DNA from 2 places in the Micromonospora sp. WMMD1274 genome. Region 2 is predicted to be linked to the other one. Evidence: riboswitches for the same ligand, from Rfam matches in the RefSeq annotation. Region 2 holds a riboswitch; the other holds the start of a gene.
The links. Region 2 has a riboswitch for glycine ahead of gcvT (glycine cleavage system aminomethyltransferase GcvT). Riboswitches for the same ligand answer to the same signal wherever they lie in the genome.

Region 1 (4,786 bases), 6.5 Mb from region 2:
AGGGTGATCCGGCCCGCGGGTTCGTCGTCGGTGAGGCGGCCGGGCCGCAGCACCGTCACGTCGAGGTCCCGTGCGGTGACGTCGTCCTCGGCGGCCTTCTTGGCCCGCAGGTACGCCGCCCACACGTCGTCGGTGCCGTCGGCGGGCGCGGCGTCCACGCCCATGGAGGAAACCAGCAGGTAGCGGCGTACCCCGGCCTGGACGGCGGCGTCGGCGAGGAGCACGGCGGCGCCCCGGTCGACGGTGTCCTTGCGGGCGGCGCCGCTGCCGGGTCCGGCGCCGGCGGCGAACACGACCGCGTCGGCGCCGGCGAGGTGGGCGGCGAGGGTGTCGACGTCGGTGTGTTCCAGGTCGCACACGACGGGTTCGGCGCCGCCGGCGCGCAGGGCGGCGGCGTGGTCGGGGTTGCGGATCAGTCCGAGCGCGGTGTCTCCGCGTCCGGCCAGTTCCCGCTCCAGCAGTTTGGCGATCTTTCCGTGCCCTCCGGCGATGACGACGCGCATGCGCTCAACCTAGCCCGCCACACCGGCCCCCGCCGGGCGACCGGCCTCGTCGATCATGAGGTTGGCGGTACGACACGCCGTGCCGCACCACCGCCAACTCCATGATCAACGGGGCTAGGGCGGGCGGGAGGGGCGGTCAGCGGCGCGGCGAGGGACGATGGACGGGTGAGTGAGGCGTTCGAGGAACTGGCACGGCTGGTGGCCGCCGGGGACGTGGTGGTGCTCAGCGGCGCGGGCCTGTCCACCGAGTCGGGCATTCCGGACTACCGGGGGCCCAGCGGCGCGGCGCGCCGGCACACCCCGATGACGTACCAGGAGTTCACCCGGGATCCGCTGGCGCGGCGGCGGTACTGGGCGCGCAGCCACCTGGGCTGGCAGATGATCGCCCGGGCGGCGCCCAACGACGGGCACCGGGCGGTGGCCCGGTTGCAGGCGGCCGGGCTGCTCGGCGGGATCATCACCCAGAACGTCGACGGGCTGCACACCGCCGCCGGCGCCACCGGCGTGATCGAGCTGCACGGCCGTCTCGACGAGGTGACGTGCCTGGACTGCGGCAACGCCACCGGCCGCGACGAGCTGCACCGGCGCCTGTCGGAGGCGAACCCGGGCTTCGACGCGCGGGTGGCGCGCGTCAACCCCGACGGCGACGTGGACCTGCCCGACGACGCGGTGACCGGGTTCCGCACCGTCGACTGCGGCCTCTGCGGCGCCGGCATGCTGAAACCGGACGTGGTGTTCTTCGGTGAGACGGTCCCCGCCCCGCGGGTCGCGGACTGTTTCGCGCTCGTCGAGCGGGCCCGGGCGCTGCTGGTGCTCGGGTCGTCGTTGACGGTGATGTCGGGGCGGCGGTTCGTGCTGCGGGCGGCCCGCCACGGCATCCCGGTGGCGATCGTCAACCGGGGCGTCACCCGCGGTGACACCTACGCGGCGCTGCGGCTGGACGCCCCGCTGGGCGCCACCCTGTGCGCGCTGGCCGACCGGGTGGCGGCGGCGCCGGCGCCGGTGTGATCAACCCCCGGGACATGAGCCGGAAACACGCCCGCTGGTAGCGTTGGGGGTGCCGGTACCACCCACGTGGGAGAGACCGTCTACCCGACGGCGCCGAAGGGGCAGATTCTCCCCGGAACCTCTCAGGCAAAAGGACCACGTGGGCAGGCGCTGTGGAGCGCGTCAGCGCGACTCAGGGGGAGGCCGACCCGTCGACCTCGCCCCACCAAGGAGCGCAGCGCATGACCGCAGAGCAGTTCGCCGACCGGCACATCGGTCCCGGCCGCGACGACGAGCGCCGGATGCTGGACACCGTCGGTTACGGCTCCGTCGACGAGCTGATGGACGCCGCGATCCCCGAGGTGATCCGCTGGCACGGCACCCTGGACCTGCCCGCCCCGGCGAGCGAGCGGGAGGCGATCGCCGAGCTGCGCGCCCTGGCGTCGCGTAACACAGTCGCCGTGTCCATGATCGGCCTGGGCTACCACGGCACGCACACCCCGGCGGTGATCCGCCGCAACGTGCTGGAGAACCCGGCCTGGTACACCGCGTACACGCCGTACCAGCCGGAGATCAGCCAGGGCCGGCTGGAGGCGCTGCTGAACTTCCAGACCATGGTCACCGACCTGACCGGTCTGGTCACCGCGAACGCCTCGATGCTCGACGAGGGCACCGCCGCGGCCGAGGCGATGACGCTCGCCCGCCGCGCGTCCAGGAGCAAGAGCCCGGTGTACGTGGTCGACGCCGACGCGCTGCCGCAGACCGTCGCGGTGATCGCCAGCCGCGCCGAGCCGCTCGGCATCGAGGTGCGCGTGGTCGACGTCGAGCGCGACGAGCTGCCGGCGGAGTTCTTCGGCCTGCACCTGCAGTACCCGGGCGCGTCCGGCGCGGTCCGGGACCACCGCGCCCTGGTCGAGGCGGCGCACGGGGTGGGCGCGCTGGTGACGGTGGCGGCGGATCTGCTGGCGTTGACGCTGCTGCGCCCGCCGGGTGAGATCGGCGCCGACATCGCCGCGGGCACCACGCAGCGCTTCGGCGTACCGATGGGCTTCGGCGGGCCGCACGCCGGTTACCTGGCGGTGCGTTCGGGCCTGGAGCGGATGCTGCCGGGCCGGCTGGTCGGGGTGTCCCGCGACGCCGACGGCAACCCGGCGTACCGGCTGGCGTTGCAGACCCGCGAGCAGCACATCCGGCGGGAGAAGGCGACGAGCAACATCTGCACCGCGCAGGTGCTGCTCGCGGTGATGGCCGGCATGTACGCCGTCTACCACGGCCCGGACGGCCTGCGGGCCATCGCCCGGCGTACCCACGAGGCGGCGGCGCGGCTCGCGGCCGGGCTGCGCGCCGGCGGCGTCGAGGTCGCGGACGTCGCGTTCTTCGACACCGTCACCGCGATCGTGCCGGGCCGCGCCGCCGACGTGGTGGCCGCGGCGGCGGCGCGCAACGTGAACCTGCGGCTGGTCGACGCCGACCGGGTCGGCGTCTCCTGCGACGAGACCACCACGCCCGCGCACCTGCACGCGGTGTGGGCGGCGTTCGGCGTCGACGGGTTCGACGGCGACGCCGACGCGGGCCTGCCGGACGGGCTGGCCCGCACGTCGGGGTTCCTCACCCACCCGGTGTTCCACACCCACCACTCGGAGACGGCGATGCTGCGGTACCTGCGCCGCCTGGCCGACTTCGACTACGCGCTGGACCGCGGCATGATCCCGCTGGGGTCGTGCACCATGAAGCTCAACGCCACCACCGAGATGGAGCCGATCACCTGGCCGGAGTTCGCGCACCTGCACCCGTTCGCGCCGGACGAGCAGACCGCCGGGTACCGGGAGCTGATCGCGCAACTGGAGGGCTGGCTGGCCGAGGTGACCGGCTACGACGCGGTCAGCGTGCAGCCCAACGCCGGGTCGCAGGGTGAGCTGGCCGGGCTGCTGGCGATCCGCGCCTACCACCGGGAGCGCGGCGAGGGTCACCGTGACGTGTGCCTGATCCCGTCGTCGGCGCACGGCACCAACGCCGCGTCGGCGGTGATGGCCGGCATGCGGGTGGTGGTGGTCGGCTGCGACGCCGACGGCAACGTCGACCTGGTCGACCTCGACGCGAAGATCGACAAGCACCGGGACGCGCTCGCCGCGATCATGGTGACGTACCCGTCGACGCACGGCGTCTACGAGACCGGCATCGCCCAGTTGTGCGCGAAGGTCCACGACGCGGGCGGTCAGGTGTACGTCGACGGCGCGAACCTCAACGCGCTGGTCGGGTTCGCCAAGCCGGGCCGGTTCGGGGCGGACGTGTCGCACCTGAACCTGCACAAGACGTTCTGCATTCCGCACGGCGGCGGCGGCCCGGGTGTGGGCCCGGTGGCGGTGCGCTCACACCTGGCGCCGTTCCTGCCCGGTGACCCCCTCGGTGCGCGCGCCGACGGGCGGCCGGCGATCTCGGCGGCGAACCACGGGTCGGCGGGGATCCTGCCGATCCCGTGGGCGTACCTGCGGATGATGGGCGCCGACGGGCTGGCCCGCGCCACCGGCGTGGCGGTGCTGGCGGCGAACTACGTGGCGGCGCGGCTGCGCAACCACTTCCCGGTGCTGTACGCCGGCAACAAGGGCCTGGTCGCGCACGAGTGCATCCTGGACCTGCGGCCGCTGACCAAGGCCACCGGTGTGAGCGTGGACGACGTGGCGAAGCGGCTGATCGACTACGGCTTCCACGCGCCGACGATGTCGTTCCCGGTGGCCGGGACGCTGATGGTGGAGCCGACCGAGAGCGAGGACCTGGCCGAGCTGGACCGCTTCTGCGACGCGATGATCGCGATCCGGGCGGAGATCGACAAGGTCGGCTCGGGGGAGTGGCCGGCGGGGGACAACCCGCTGTCCAACGCGCCGCACACCGCGGCGATGGTGTCCGCCGACGAGTGGCCGCACCCGTACCCGCGGTCGGTGGGCGCCTACCCGGCGGGTGTGGACCGGGCGGGCCGGTACTGGCCTCCGGTGCGGCGCATCGACGGCGCGTACGGCGACCGGAACCTGGTGTGCTCGTGCCCCGCGCCGGAGGCGTTCGAGGACTGAGCGGCTGACGCCGGGGCGGTGGGCTGTCGCCGCCCCGGCCGGTGCGCCGGACGGTCATGACCGGCGCGTACGCTCACTGACGCTGCGTGATCGCTCAGGCGACGAGGGCGTGGCGGGCCGGACCCCGGTGCGGGGCGATGGTGCGCCCGTCGGGGAGCAGCTCACCGGTGTCCTCGAAGACGATGACACCGTTGCAGAGCAGGCTCCAGCCCTGCTCAGGGAAGCAGGCAA
Region 2 (4,786 bases):
CGGCAGCGTTGAGCCGATCAGCAACGATTTTCGCTCCCGTTAGGGCACGCCGCTGCTGGTCTTGAAACTGCGGGTCGCTGGCGATCCGGAATGCAACCGCTTTCGCCGCCACGACGTGCGCCAGCGGACCACCTTGCTGGCCTGGGAAAACAGCAGAGTCTAGCCGCCGCGCCATGTCGGGGTCCGCGCTAAGGATCGCGCCACCTCGGGGGCCGCCGAGGGTCTTGTGCGTGGTCAGAGTGACGACGTGTGCATGAGGCACCGGGTTGGGATGCAGCCTAGCCGCCACCAGGCCAGCGAAATGTGCCATGTCTACGAGAAGTAGAGCTCCCACCTCGTCGGCAATTCGCCGGAACCGAGCGAAGTCGAGCGTTCTAGGGTAAGCCGACCAGCCAGCGATGAGCATCTTCGGTCGGTGCTCCCGTGCCAACTCTTCGACCTCATCCATGTCGACCAAGCAATCGGTTACGTTCACGTGATAGCTCACGGCCCGGTACAGCCGGCCCGAGTAGTTGATGCGCATGCCATGTGTCAAATGGCCCCCGTGGGCAAGGTCCAGCCCGAGAATGGTATCGCCCGGTTTGAGCAGCGCAGCCATGACCGCGGCGTTTGCCTGAGATCCGGAGTGTGGTTGCACATTGGCATATGTGGCAGCAAACAAACGCTTGACTCGCTCAGTTGCCAGGCGTTCAATATCGTCGATGTACTCGCATCCACTGTAGTAACGCCGCCCGGGGTACCCCTCCGCGTACTTGTTGGTGAGGACCGATCCCTGCGCCTGGAGGACCGCTCGGGGCGCTAAGTTCTCCGATGCGATCATGCCCAGGCTCTCTTGCTGACGCCGCAGTTCGCCGGCCACCGCTTCAGCGATCGCCGGATCGAGGTCGGCTAGGTCGTCGTCGAAGGATGCCATTTTCTACCTACCGAGACTCGTTGCAGAAGGCGAGGTATTCATCCGAGGACATCAGTGGTGGCGCCTCCGCTAGCCGAACGCGCACGAGCCAGCCTTTGCCGTACGGGTCGGCACCGATAAGACTCGGATCTGCGAGAACCTCCTCGTTGACGGCAACGACCTCACCGCTGACGGGCAGATACAACTCGGCCACCGATTTCGTGGACTCTACTTCTCCGCATGCGTCGCCAGCAGTCAGGTGGTTTCCCGGCTCAGGCAACTCCACATAGATCACATCTCCGAGCGCGGTGGCTGCAAACGCGGTGATTCCCACCTCTGCCGGATCGACGGACTCGTTGACCCATTCGTGGTTGATGCTGTACCTGAGATGCTTCGGCACGTTCATATCGCTGTGTCCTCGTGAGTTCTGGCCGCGGGTCACCGCGGACGGCGGTAGAAGGGAAGGGGGGTAATCTGGACCGGCTCGGCGGTTCCCCGGATGATCACGGCAAAGCGTGCTTTCTCATCAGTGCTGGATTGGATGCTGGCCATCGCGACCGGTCGTTTCAGCACCGGCGAAGGGATACCGCTGGTGACGATGCCAACAGGCTCGCCCAGGCCGACGTCGGTCAGCGTTACGACCTGATGGCCTGCGCGTGGAACTCTTTGTCCAGCGGTGACGAGACCCACGAGTCGGCGCGCTGCCCCTGCCTTGCGCACCTCCATCAGCGCGGCCCGCCCGACGAAGTCGCCAGCTTTGTCGAAGGAAACCACCCGTCCCAGTCCGGCGTCAAAGGGGGTTGCTTCTCGATCGATTTCGGAGCCGTACAGCGGCATTCCGGCCTCGATGCGGAGCGAGTCGCGGCAGGCCAGCCCTGTCGGCGACAGGCCGTGGCGTCGTCCGGCTGCAAGTGCCAGTGTCCAGATGCCAGAAGCGTCCTTAGCATCGACGAGCAGCTCGAAGCCGTCCTCCCCGGTATATCCGGTGCGAGCGACCAACGTTGGGCGACCATGGATGGTCGACGTTGTTGCGGTGTAGTAGCGGAGATCGTTGACCGCGGTATCGGTCAGGCCTTCTACGACAGCGGCGGCACGTGGACCCTGCACGGCGATGATGGCCCGCTCATTGGTCCGGTCGGTGACTGCGGCCGCGTAGTGTGCGCAGCGGTCCTTCAGTGCCTGATACGCGGTTCGCGTGTTGACGGCGTTGACGACTAGCAGATACCGGTCGGATGCGAGGCGATAGGCGACGAGGTCGTCCAACACGCCGCCCGTCGCCTCGCAGAGCATGGTGTAACGGGCGCCGCCGACTTGCATCGCTGAGAGGTGGCCGACCAGGGCATAGTCTAGGGCCGAGGCGGCTTCGGGACCCGCAACCTCAAGCTGGCCCATATGACTGAGGTCGAAGAGGCCGGCCTGTTCACGTACAATCCGATGCTCCGCGATTTCGCTTCCGTAGCGGAGCGGCATCCACCAGCCGCTGAACTCGGTAAATCGCGCGCCGAGCGCTACATGCAGGGCGTGCAGCGGTGAGCGAAGCAGGTTCGCGGGACCGTCGTGCATGGAGGCTCTCCTCGTCTCGACGCACGGGCGTCGAACGGTTGGGGGCCTCCCGCTCTGTCATTGACCTGAGAGCTTCACCGCTGGGGCAGCGGCTTGCACCGTGGGTGAGACGAATGGTCGTCTGCTTTCCAGAGTTCACCTTGCCCGCGCGGTAATGGGGCCTGAGAGTTTCTTGGGAGTTTGCTCCTTCGGCGCTCCGCATGACGGAGGCTCTCCCGCGCAGGTTCGAATGGTGCCTATGTAGTTATGAACCTATCGCAGGTTAGGCGATGGCGTGCACCACGTCAACATCATCCAGCCCAGTGCTCGGTCGGCGGCCGAGTCCTCACGCCTACTGCACCATGTGGTGAGCATGGGGGTTATCCTGCCACCACTGAGCGAAGGCGGGGTTGTCGTGCACGTGATCTAGGTAGGCTCGACCGACGGCACGGAACAGCACGGAGCTCTGCTCGTTCGTCAGAGCATCACGCCGCCAGACCACCACCAGTCTTGCCAGCAGCTGCGGCTCGCCCTGCAGGGGCAGCACCCGAGTCCCCGCAGCCGGAGCCCAGGACGGGTCGACCAGCCGAACTCCGTCTCCGGCTGCCACCAACGGGTGCGCGGCACCGCTCGGCGCCTCGTACCGGATCTTCGGCTCAAAGCCCGCCGCCCGACAGGCTCGCCGCAATGAGGCGAGAGAGCCGTCGTCCGGTCCTGGCGGGCACACCCAGGATTCGTCTCGAAGGTCAGCCAATTTCACCTGCTCTCGGCGGGCCTGCGGGTGAGATGCGGACATGGCGACGAAGATCGGGTAGCGGGGCACCAGCGGCCGAGCAGTGAGTGTCGGGCCGATCGGCACCTCAAAACCCTCGAGGATGCCTAGCAACGCGGCATCTAGCTGGCCGCGGTTAAGCGCCTCTACCAACAGCCGCGAGGACGGCTCGATCTGCAGCGCAATCTCCGGATCCGGGAACACCTCCGCAATGCGGCGCACGAGACTCCCCGCGCATGCGATGTGAACGGTTCCGATCCGCAGCAGACCAGGGATGGGGTGCCGGTCGCCGAAATCCTCAACAAGCGCATCCACCTCTGCCAGCACGACGTGGGCACGCCGGAGCACCTGCTTGCCAAGCTCGGTCGGGTGCATGCCGCTGCGGCTACGGACGAACAGCGGGCCTCCGAGCATCTTCTCAATCCGATGCACCTGCGCCGTCAGCGCTGGCTGCGACATGCCCAGGAGGGCGGCGGCACCCGTCACGCTTCCGGCCTCTGCAATGGCACTGATCGCCCGCAGGTGGCGCACATCGATGCCCATGACCGAGATTATGCACGCGGCGGCGGGCAGGTTCGGCGGCAGGTCAAGCGGGCGCGCCGCCCGGTCTCCCGATCGGGCGGCGCGCCTGCATTCGTCACGGTTGGTTCAGTAGCGGGTACTTATCGTTGCGCCCGCGCAGGAGGTCTTCCCATACAGGCTGATGTAGTGGTAGCCGGCGGCCGGACTGGCGATGGCCAGAGACTCGTCATTGCCGGCACCGGTCGAGGAGCGGGTAGCGTTGCTGATGGTGGCCCAACTGGACGGGCTGTAGTAGAGATCGCAGTTGCCCGTGCCGCCGACCACGCCAACAGTGAGGGTGCTGACACCCGCAGGCAGGTAGATGTAGAGGTAGTCGTAGTTGCCGGCCGTTGCGGAGCGCCCGCTGCGCTGACAGTTACGGTCGAGGGTGCGTGTATCCGCACCGGTGCACTCCGGCAGAGTGCTTCCTCCACCCGCCGAGACCGAGATCGTCTGAGAGGATTTCGCAGTCGCTCCTTGGTTGTCGGTGACCGTCAGGGAGACCGTGTAGGTGCCAGCCGCCGCGTAGGTTTTGCTCGGGTTGGTGGCCGACGAAGTGCTTCCGTCACCGAAGCTCCACTGCCGGGAGGCAATGCTGCCGTCGGCATCTGTAGACCGGTCGGTGAAGCTGGCGGTCAGTCCGCTGGTCACGACGCTGAAGGAGGCGGTCGGCGGCTGATTGGTGGGAGGCGGAGTCGTGCCTCCACCGCAGTCACCGACCGCGCAACGAGTCAGCCAGGCGTCGAAGTCGGCGTTGTAGCGCGTGCCGATGGTGCTGGTCAGGTACGTGCGTGCGGCGTTGAAGGCGCCCGACCGGTAGTAGCCGAGGACGGTCGTCATGTCCTGCCGGTGCGATTGCATCATGTACCGCACGGCGAGATAACCCCAGTTGTAGATGCGCGTCTGGTCGTTATTGTAGGTGGTGTCGAACAGGGTACGAAGCGTGTACGTGTGATTACCTGCCTGGGTCTGCGCGCTGGTGTAGGTGACGTTCCGGTAGGAGTAAGAGACGTACTCGG

Region 1: it holds a riboswitch for glycine, as region 2 does, so the genes downstream of both, gcvP (aminomethyl-transferring glycine dehydrogenase) here and gcvT (glycine cleavage system aminomethyltransferase GcvT) in region 2, are expected to answer to the same signal.

Annotation. Positions count from the first base shown of each region.
Region 1 covers NZ_JBMHMG010000001.1:6,803,766-6,808,551, reverse strand. The annotation lists gene ACN27D_RS32160 (NAD(P)H-binding protein) at 1-503, opposite strand, end outside; gene ACN27D_RS32155 (NAD-dependent protein deacetylase) at 669-1,511, shown strand; glycine riboswitch at 1,569-1,659, shown strand; gene gcvP (aminomethyl-transferring glycine dehydrogenase) at 1,733-4,555, shown strand; gene ACN27D_RS32145 (DUF5999 family protein) at 4,650-4,786, opposite strand, start outside.
Region 2 covers NZ_JBMHMG010000001.1:317,810-322,595, forward strand. The annotation lists gene glyA (serine hydroxymethyltransferase) at 1-913, opposite strand, end outside; gene gcvH (glycine cleavage system protein GcvH) at 921-1,298, opposite strand; gene gcvT (glycine cleavage system aminomethyltransferase GcvT) at 1,331-2,455, opposite strand; glycine riboswitch at 2,500-2,594, opposite strand; glycine riboswitch at 2,595-2,683, opposite strand; gene ACN27D_RS01135 (LysR family transcriptional regulator) at 2,787-3,749, opposite strand; gene ACN27D_RS01140 (collagenase) at 3,855-4,786, opposite strand, start outside.